Regions from separate parts of the Citrobacter pasteurii genome, predicted to be linked through region 1. Evidence: predicted binding sites of a transcription regulator. Region 1 holds the regulator's gene; each other region holds the start of a gene.
What was found. The regulator sigma-54, encoded in region 1, starts transcription at its own class of promoters, with help from an activator protein. The targets are predictions, from matches to a motif close to GTTGGCACANNTTTCGCTNT.
Positions count from the first base shown of each region.

Region 2: a site for sigma-54 is predicted at 1,634-1,653, ahead of norV (anaerobic nitric oxide reductase flavorubredoxin). Genes of this name have one in related genera too.
Region 3: a site for sigma-54 is predicted at 1,255-1,274, ahead of glnA (glutamate--ammonia ligase). Genes of this name have one in related genera too.

Region 1 is NZ_CP077262.1:781,858-785,143, forward strand. It holds gene rapZ (RNase adapter RapZ) at 1-452, opposite strand, end outside; gene ptsN (PTS IIA-like nitrogen regulatory protein PtsN) at 498-989, opposite strand; gene hpf (ribosome hibernation promoting factor) at 1,073-1,360, opposite strand; gene rpoN (RNA polymerase factor sigma-54) at 1,383-2,816, opposite strand; gene lptB (LPS export ABC transporter ATP-binding protein) at 2,863-3,286, opposite strand, start outside.
Region 2 is NZ_CP077262.1:1,404,709-1,407,994, forward strand. It holds gene norW (NADH:flavorubredoxin reductase NorW) at 1-142, opposite strand, end outside; gene norV (anaerobic nitric oxide reductase flavorubredoxin) at 139-1,587, opposite strand; gene norR (nitric oxide reductase transcriptional regulator NorR) at 1,775-3,286, shown strand, end outside.
Region 3 is NZ_CP077262.1:139,525-142,810, reverse strand. It holds gene glnA (glutamate--ammonia ligase) at 1-1,169, opposite strand, end outside; gene typA (ribosome-dependent GTPase TypA) at 1,549-3,286, shown strand, end outside.

The DNA of each region.
Region 1 (3,286 bases):
CGGGTACGTAACATTTCCGCCAGCTCGTGCACAGACATTTCAGAGGTGTCTACGATCAGGTCAGCGCGCGAACGCAACGGCTCCAGTAAATCGCTTTCTTTATCGATAGCGCTTTCCAGGGACAAATTCTTGCTGGACAGCGGGTGTAAACGGCGCGTATCGCTGTAGCGGCGAATCAGGGTGTTTCGATCGGCGTCAAGGAACAGCAGCTGTGGTGAGAAGCCTTCAGGCAGGTTACTCATGGCCTGCTCAAAAATCTCCGGGGACTCGGGCATGTTGCGCACATCAATGCTGACAGCCGCAGATATCTGGCGATCGGCGAGGGTTCGAGCCAGATCGGGCAACAACACGACGGGAAGGTTATCCACGCAGTAAAAACCCATATCTTCCAGCGCGCGCAGGGCGACAGACTTACCTGACCCTGAACGACCGCTGACGATCATCAGTACCATGTACTGTTTCTCCTCACAACGACAGAAAAAGATGCCATTGGGTTGTTATGCTTCATCCTGTCCACCTTCGGTGTCAGTGATGATTTGATACAACTCCTGGTCACTCTGCGCGGCGCGCAGGCGGCGGCAGATGGTTTTATCTGCCAGACGTTTGGCAACCAGTGACAACGTATGCAAATGCGTCTTGGTTTGGTCCGCCGGGACCAGCAGGGCGAAAAGCAGATCGACGGGTTGATTATCAATGGCGTCGAAAGCAATCGGCGTTTCAAGTTGCACAAACACGCCCACTGCGCGCATCGTGTCTTCTTCCAGCTTTCCATGCGGAATGGCAATACCATTGCCAATACCGGTACTGCCCATTTTTTCGCGCGTCAGAATGGCTTCAAATACCACCTGAGGAGGCAAGCTGAGTTGTTTTGCCGCCAGTTCACTGATGATTTCCAGTGCGCGTTTCTTGCTTTGGCAGTGAACGGCCGCGCGCGTACATTCCTGGTTAAGAACATTGCTCAGTTGTAGAGTCGTATCGTTATTTGTCATAATTTCACCTAAGCGCTAACTGTACAAATGGCCCGTTGTGCTGCACAACAGGCCGTCCTGCACCCGCTAACTGCCCGGACAAGTTAGTGCTGTTTCAGTTTATCTTTATGTTTTGTTAACTGCCGAGCCAGTTTATCAATTAAACCGTCAATGGCGGCGTACATATCCTGACCTTCCGCGCTGGCATGAATTTCGCCACCGTTCACATGCAGTGTTGCATCCGAGATGTGTGTGACCTTCTCCACTTTCAACACAATATAGACCTGATTAATCCGGTCGAAATATTGCTCAAGCTTGGCGAACTTTGTGGTGACAAAGTCGCGCAGGGCCTCAGTGATTTCGACGTTATTTCCAGTGATGTTGAGCTGCATAGTGTCTTCCTTATCGGTTGGGTCAAACCAGCTGTTTGCGCTGGTTAGACGGCGGAATGGATAAAGACTCTCGGTACTTCGCAACGGTGCGGCGCGCCACCATGATACCCTGTTCTGACAGCATAGAGGTTAACTTGCTGTCGCTCAGCGGTTTCGCAGGGTTCTCGGCCGCAATTAATTTCTTCACCAGTGCGCGGATAGCTGTAGAAGAGGCTTCGCCTCCGCCTTCAGTGTTGACGTGACTGGAGAAGAAATACTTCAATTCAAAAATGCCGCGCGGACTGTGCAGATACTTTTGCGTGGTCACTCGGGAAATGGTTGATTCATGCATCTCGACGGCCTGGGCGATATCCGCCAGCACCATCGGTTTCATATATTCTTCACCTTGCTCAAAGAAGGCTTGTTGTTGCTCAACGATACAGCGGCTAACGCGCAATAGCGTGTCATTGCGGCTTTCCAGACTTTTAATCAGCCATTTCGCATCCTGAAGGTTGCTACGAATGAACTGGCTGTCAGCATCATTGCGCGCGTTATTGCACAGGGCTGCGTAGTGCTGGTTGATCTGTAAACGCGGAATGCTGTCACTGTTGAGTTCGACTACCCAGCGATCGTTATGCTTACGCACCAGCACATCCGGGATCACGTACTCTGGTTCACCGGTCTGGATAGACTGCCCGGGTCTTGGATCCAGAGACTGGATAAGATTGACGGCTTCTTTCAGCACCTCTTCTTTCAGTCGGGTTACGCGCATCAGGGTGCGGAAGTCGTGGTTGGCGAGCAGATCAAGGTGATCGCTGATGATAAGACGTGCTTCTTTCAGCCATGGCGTGGCTTTGTCAAACTGCGAAAGCTGGATCAGTAAGCAGTCACGGAGATCTTTGGCCGCCACGCCCACGGGATCAAAATGCTGAACGCGTTTAAGCACGGCTTCGATTTCATCGATACCGATGTCGTCATCGCCCATGCTGTCGAGAATGTCGTCCAGTGTGACGGTGAGATAGCCCGTTTCGTCGACTGCATCCACAATTGACGTGGCAATAGCACGATCGGTATCTGAGAATGGCGTCAGCTCCACCTGCCACATCAGGTAATCTTGCAGCGATTGCGTGGTCTCACCCTGATACACAGGCAGCTCGTCGTCGATGTAATCTCCGCTGGTGCCCGAAGGCGTCCCTGCGGTGTAAATCTCATCCCAACTGGCATCCAGCGGTAGCTCTTCCGGCATCTCTTTTTGTTCGAGAGCATCGGCGGTGTCGAGGGTTTCGCTGTCCTGTTTTTCCTGGGTATCAATTTCGTCGTGAAGATCGGTTTGCTCAAGCAGTGGATTACTTTCCAGCGCTTGCTGAAGTTCTTGCTGAAGTTCCAGCGTGGACAACTGCAACAGACGGATAGCCTGTTGTAGTTGAGGCGTCATCGCCAGTTGTTGGCTAAGCCTGAGTTGCAAACCTTGCTTCATGTTCAGAGTTGTTGTCTCCTGCGGTGACGTGAAGTCTACTACCCTATCAGAGTCTGAAGTCTTCCCCAAGGTATACGCGTTTAACGTGCTCGTCCTGTAGGATTTCTGTCGGCGTACCGTGTGCGATCAGGTGTCCCTGGCTCACAATGTAGGCGCGCTCACAAACAGCCAGCGTTTCGCGCACGTTATGGTCGGTAATCAGCACGCCAAGCCCGCTGTCGCGCAGGTGTTCGATGATCCGTTTGATATCAATAACAGAAATCGGGTCAACACCGGCAAACGGTTCATCCAACAGGATAAATTTTGGATTAGCGGCCAGCGCACGGGCGATCTCCACGCGGCGTCGTTCACCGCCGGAGAGCGACTGTCCAAGGCTGTCACGCAGATGTTCGATATGAAATTCTTCCATCAGCTCATTGGCGCGATCTTCACGCTGCTCGCTGGAAAGATCGTCACGAATTTGCAGTACC
Region 2 (3,286 bases), 620 kb from region 1:
GGCTGAGATCGGGCTTGTTGTACTCATCCATGCTGTCCGCGGCAATCAGGGTCAGCGGAACAGCCGCATCCTGCTTACGGATATTTTTGACTAACTGGCGGGCGGCGAAGCCCGAACCAATAATGACAATTCCGTGGCTCATTTTGCCTCCGTTGCCAATACGTCGAAGACGTCTTTACCTAATGAACATTCCGGGCACAGGAAGTTGTCCGGTACGTCGCTCCACGGCGTACCCGGTGCAACGTCCTGCAGCGGTTCGCCTTTCGCCGGATCGTAAATCCACTGGCACACGCTGCACTGCATACTTGGACCAAGATCGGCGGCAGCCGCAGCGGCGCAGGCGCACTCTTCCTCTTTGGAGGCGGCTTTGACGGGCGTTTCCGGCAGTGGAGCAAGCGCCCACTGACGTGCAATTTCGCGGCCATGCTGGCGGCACAGTTCCAGCGCATCGAGGTCCGGACGCCATTTGGCCTTCAGGCTCAGCGACATCTCGAAACCGGCATCCTGCAAACGTGTGGACAAACGGTCTACTGCACCGCCGCTCCAGCCGTGTGAACCAAAGGCGCTGGCACGCTTGTTACGAAAACGCAGGCCGGTCATCTCTTCCACCAGACCGGCGATTTTCGGCATCATCACGTTGTTCATTGTGGAAGTACCGACCAGCACGCCTTTAGAGCGGAAGACGTTGGTCAGGACTTCGTTTTTGTCGCTACGGGCGACGTTAAAGATTTTCACCGCTACATTTGGGTCGACTTCGTTGATGCCCTGGGCAATTGCGTCCGCCATCATGCGGGTGTTATTGGACATGGTGTCGTAGAAAATGGTGATGCGGTCTTCCTGATAATCCGCCGCCCATTTCAGGTACAGCTCAACGATTTGTGTCGGGTTGTCGCGCCACACCACGCCGTGGGAAGTGGCAATCATATCGACCGGCAGGTTGAAGCCGAGGATCTCAGTAATTTTCGGCGTCACCAGACGGCTGAACGGCGTCAGGATATTGGCGTAGTAACGCTGGCACTGTTCGAACAGCTCGGTCTGGTCAACTTCGTCGTTAAACAGACGTTCGTCGCAGTAGTGCTGGCCGAAGGCATCGTTACTGAACAGCACCGCATCGCCGGTCATATAGGTCATCATACTGTCCGGCCAGTGCAGCATGGGCGTTTCAACGAAGATCAGCTGTTTGCCGTTGCCGATGTCCAGTGAGTCACCGGTTTTTACGATGTTGAAGTTCCATTCCGGGTGGTGGTGGTGGCCGGTGATGGAGTCAATGGCGTTAGCGGTGCAGTAAATCGGCGTGTCCGGAATGCAGGACATCAGCTCGGTCAGCGCACCGGCATGGTCTTCTTCCGCATGGTTAATGATGATGTAGTCGATATCTGCCAGGTCAATTTCACTGCGCAGGTTCTGCACGAATTCACGGCTAAACTTGTGGTCTACGGTATCAATCAGGACATTTTTTTCTTCACGGATGAGATAGCTGTTGTAGCTGCTGCCGCGCAGTGTTTTGTATTCAGTTCCGTGGAAATCACGCACTTCCCAGTCACGTTGGCCAACCCAATGAATGTTATTTTTAACCAGAATAGACATAGCAACCTCAATTAATTCAGCGTTTTTCAAAAAAGATGTTTTGCTAAATGCAGGTTGTGTGCCAACTTTGTATTTATTTGATTTTAAAGTGTTTACTGTTTATTGCCTATAAGGTGGTAGTCAAAATGACTATGTATTTTATTGTCAATATGACAATATGAATTGTCAAAATGACAATGAGGTAGCCATGAGCTTTTCCGTAGACGTGCTGGCGGGCATCGCCATTGAATTACAAAGCGGTATTGGACATCAGGATCGTTTTCAACGCCTGATCACCACCTTGCGTCAGGTGCTGGAGTGCGACGCGTCGGCACTGCTGCGCTACGAATCACGACAGTTTATTCCGCTGGCGATCGATGGGCTGGCGCAGGATGTTCTCGGCAGGCGCTTTACGCTGGAAGGGCATCCGCGTCTGGAGGCGATTGCCCGTGCCGGAGACGTGGTACGTTTTCCTGCCGACAGCGATTTGCCCGATCCTTACGATGGGCTGATCCCAGGCCAGGAGAGTCTGAAGGTCCACGCCTGCATTGGCTTACCGCTTTTCGCCGGTCAAAATTTGATTGGTGCGTTAACGCTGGATGGCATGGAGCCGGATCAGTTCGATGTTTTCAGCGATGAAGAACTCAGGCTGATTGCCGCGCTGGCGGCTGGCGCGTTGAGCAATGCGCTGCTGATTGAACAGCTGGAAAGCCAGAATATGCTGCCGGGTTCGTCAACGGCTTTCGAGCAGGTGACGGAAACGCAGATGATTGGCCTGTCGCCCAATATGATGCAACTGAAAAAAGAAATTGAGATTGTGGCAGGGTCCGATCTCAACGTACTGATTAGCGGTGAAACGGGGACCGGGAAGGAGCTGGTAGCCAAAGCAATCCATGAAGGTTCACCCCGCGCGGTGAATCCGCTGGTGTATCTGAACTGTGCGGCGTTGCCGGAAAGCGTAGCGGAAAGCGAACTGTTTGGTCACGTAAAAGGCGCTTTTACCGGGGCTATCAGCAATCGGAGCGGTAAGTTTGAAATGGCCGACAACGGGACGCTGTTTTTAGATGAGATTGGCGAACTCTCGCTGGCGCTACAGGCTAAGCTGCTGCGCGTGTTGCAGTACGGTGATATTCAGCGCGTGGGTGACGATCGCAGCCTGCGCGTTGACGTACGCGTGTTGGCAGCAACCAACCGTGATTTACGCGAAGAGGTGCTGGCCGGAAATTTCCGTGCGGATTTGTTCCACCGGCTGAGCGTCTTTCCCCTTTTCGTGCCGCCGCTGCGTGAACGCGGCGAAGATGTGGTGCTGCTGGCCGGCTATTTTTGCGAGCAATGTCGGCTGCGGCTGGGACTTTCCCGCGTAGTGTTAAGCCCCGGTGCGCGTAGCCATCTGTTGAGTTACGGCTGGCCCGGAAACGTGCGCGAACTGGAACATGCCATTCACCGGGCGGTGGTTCTGGCAAGGGCGACAAGGGCAGGGGGTGAAGTGGTTCTGGAAACGCAGCATTTTGCTTTACAGGATGACAGTTCTGTCCCGCCGCCGGAGGTTCTTCCTGAGGTTCCGCTGCATCATAACTTGCGTGAAGCAACGGAGTCATTCCAGCGGGAGATGATCCGCCGGGCGATGGCGCAAAATAATCACAGTTGGGCGGCGAGCGCGCGGGCGCTGGAAACAGACGTCGCCAACCTGCACCGGCTGGCGAAACGTCTGGGGCTGAAG
Region 3 (3,286 bases), 640 kb from region 1:
CCCGGGTGGATCTTGTTCTTGATACCGTCAAGACCGGCCATCAGCAGTGCAGCGAAGCACAGATACGGGTTAGCAGCTGGGTCCGGGAAGCGCACTTCAATACGACGCGCTTTCGGGGAAGCAACAACCGGAATACGGATAGAAGCAGAACGGTTACGGGCAGAGTAAGCCAGCATAACCGGCGCTTCGTAGCCTGGGACCAGACGCTTGTAGGAGTTGGTGGTCGGGTTCGCCAGGGCGTTGATCGCTTTAGCGTGTTTGATTACGCCGCCGATGTAGAACAGCGCCTGCTCAGACAGACCCGCATATTTGTCGCCAGAGAACAGGTTTACGCCGTTCTTGGACAGGGACATGTGGCAGTGCATGCCGGAACCGTTATCGCCAAACATAGGTTTTGGCATAAAGGTCGCAGTTTTACCGAAACGGTGCGCAACGTTGTGAACCACATATTTGTAGATCTGAATTTCGTCCGCTTTTTTAGTCATGGTGTTAAAGCGGGTCGCGATTTCGTTCTGGCCAGCGGTCGCCACTTCATGGTGGTGCGCTTCAACAACCAGACCCATCTCTTCCATGATCAGACACATGGTAGAACGGATGTCCTGAGAAGAATCTACCGGAGGAACCGGGAAGTAACCGCCTTTCACACCAGGACGGTGACCTTTGTTACCACCTTCGTATTTGGTGGAGGAGTTCCATGCGCCTTCGATGTCATCGATAGCCACGTGGGAACCGGAAATAGACGCGCCGAAACGGATGTCGTCAAACAGGAAGAATTCTGGCTCTGGCCCGAACAGAACGGTGTCTGCGATGCCGGTGGAACGCAGATACTCTTCAGCGCGTTTTGCGATGGAGCGCGGGTCGCGGTCATAGCCCTGCAGCGTGCCGGGTTCCAGGATATCGCAACGGATGATCAGGGTTGACTCTTCAAAGAACGGGTCGATGAGTGCAGTCGACGCATCTGGCATCAGAACCATGTCTGATTCGTTAATGCCTTTCCAGCCACCGATTGAGGAGCCGTCAAACATTTTGCCTTCTTCAAAGAATTCGGCATTTACCTGGTGAGCAGGAATAGTGACGTGCTGTTCTTTACCTTTGGTATCGGTGAAGCGCAAATCAACAAACTTCACTTCGTGTTCATTCAGCATCGTCAAAACGTGTTCAGCGGACATACTTACTCTCCCGGATTGGTCGTGGTCGTCGTGGTAACGAAGTCTTCAATTCTGCAAAAATTGGCCGTGTCGCCGTAAAAAATATAAAGCGAAATCTGTGCCAACTTTTAAATTGCCCCTAAAAGGCGTTATCATGCGCACCATCGTGCAAAGGGGCTGCACCATGAAGGTTGTATTGCACCATTATAGTGCTTTAATGTGAACATTAAGCACCATATTGGTGCAAAGCATGTCAGATTACCCCTTTTAACGCTCCGTGAATGTGATCACAAAGAAACTCTGCAATACTTGTTTGCGGAGGATGTTTGTGATCCTGTTTTGTACTGCGATTAATCCGTGTACAATAACGCGCTATTTCTAAAATGCCTGAGGCAAAGTTGTGATCGAAAATTTGCGTAACATCGCCATCATCGCGCACGTAGACCATGGTAAAACGACCCTGGTAGACAAGCTGCTCCAACAATCCGGTACGTTCGATGCACGTGCTGAAACCCAAGAGCGCGTGATGGACTCCAACGATTTGGAGAAAGAGCGTGGGATTACCATCCTCGCTAAAAACACCGCTATCAAATGGAATGACTACCGTATCAACATCGTTGATACCCCGGGGCACGCCGACTTCGGTGGTGAAGTTGAACGTGTAATGTCCATGGTCGACTCCGTGCTGCTGGTGGTGGATGCAATGGACGGTCCGATGCCGCAGACGCGCTTCGTGACCAAAAAAGCCTTTGCCCATGGCCTGAAGCCAATTGTTGTTATCAACAAAGTTGACCGTCCTGGCGCGCGTCCTGACTGGGTTGTTGATCAGGTATTCGACCTGTTCGTTAACCTCGACGCTACCGACGAACAGCTGGACTTCCCGATCGTTTACGCTTCCGCGCTGAACGGTATCGCAGGTCTGGATCACGAAGATATGGCTGAAGACATGACTCCGCTGTATCAGACCATCGTTGATCGCGTACCGGCTCCGAACGTAGACCTTGATGGCCCGCTGCAGATGCAAATCTCCCAGCTGGACTACAACAACTACGTTGGCGTAATCGGCATCGGCCGCATTAAACGCGGTAAAGTTAAACCGAACCAGCAGATCACTATCATTGATAGCGAAGGCAAAACCCGTAACGGTAAAGTCGGTAAAGTCCTGACTCATCTGGGTCTGGAACGTATCGAGAGCGATATTGCCGAAGCAGGCGATATCATCGCGATCACCGGTCTGGGCGAACTGAACATCTCCGACACCATCTGCGACCCGCAGAACGTCGAAGCGCTGCCGGCTCTGTCCGTTGATGAACCGACCGTAACCATGTTCTTCTGCGTAAACACTTCTCCGTTCTGTGGTAAAGAAGGTAAATATGTTACCTCTCGTCAGATCCTTGATCGCCTGAACAAAGAGCTGGTGCACAACGTTGCGCTGCGCGTTGAAGAAACCGAAGATGCGGATGCGTTCCGTGTATCCGGTCGTGGTGAGCTGCACCTGTCTGTTCTGATTGAAAACATGCGTCGTGAAGGTTTCGAAATGGCGGTTTCCCGTCCGAAAGTTATCTTCCGCGAAATCGATGGCCGTAAACAAGAGCCGTTCGAAAACGTAACGCTGGACGTCGAAGAGCAGCATCAGGGTTCTGTCATGCAGGCTCTGGGTGAGCGTAAAGGCGACCTGAAAAACATGAATCCAGATGGCAAAGGCCGCGTACGTCTTGACTACGTGATCCCAAGCCGTGGCCTGATCGGCTTCCGTTCAGAATTCATGACCATGACTTCCGGTACCGGTCTGCTGTACTCCACCTTCAGCCACTACGACGACGTTCGTGCGGGTGATGTGGGTCAGCGTCAGAACGGCGTACTGATCTCCAACGGCCAGGGTAAAGCAGTTGCGTTCGCACTGTTCAGCCTGCAGGACCGCGGTAAGCTGTTCCTGGGTCACGGTGCTGAAGTTTACGAAGGCCAGATCATCGGTATTCACAGCCGCTCTAACGACCTGACGGTAAACTGCCTGACCGGTAAGAAACTGACCAACATGCGTGCGTCCGGTACTGACGAAGCAACGGTTCTGGTTCCGCCGGTTAAGATGACTCTGGAGCAGGCTCTGGAATTCATCGATGACGACGAACTGGTAGAAG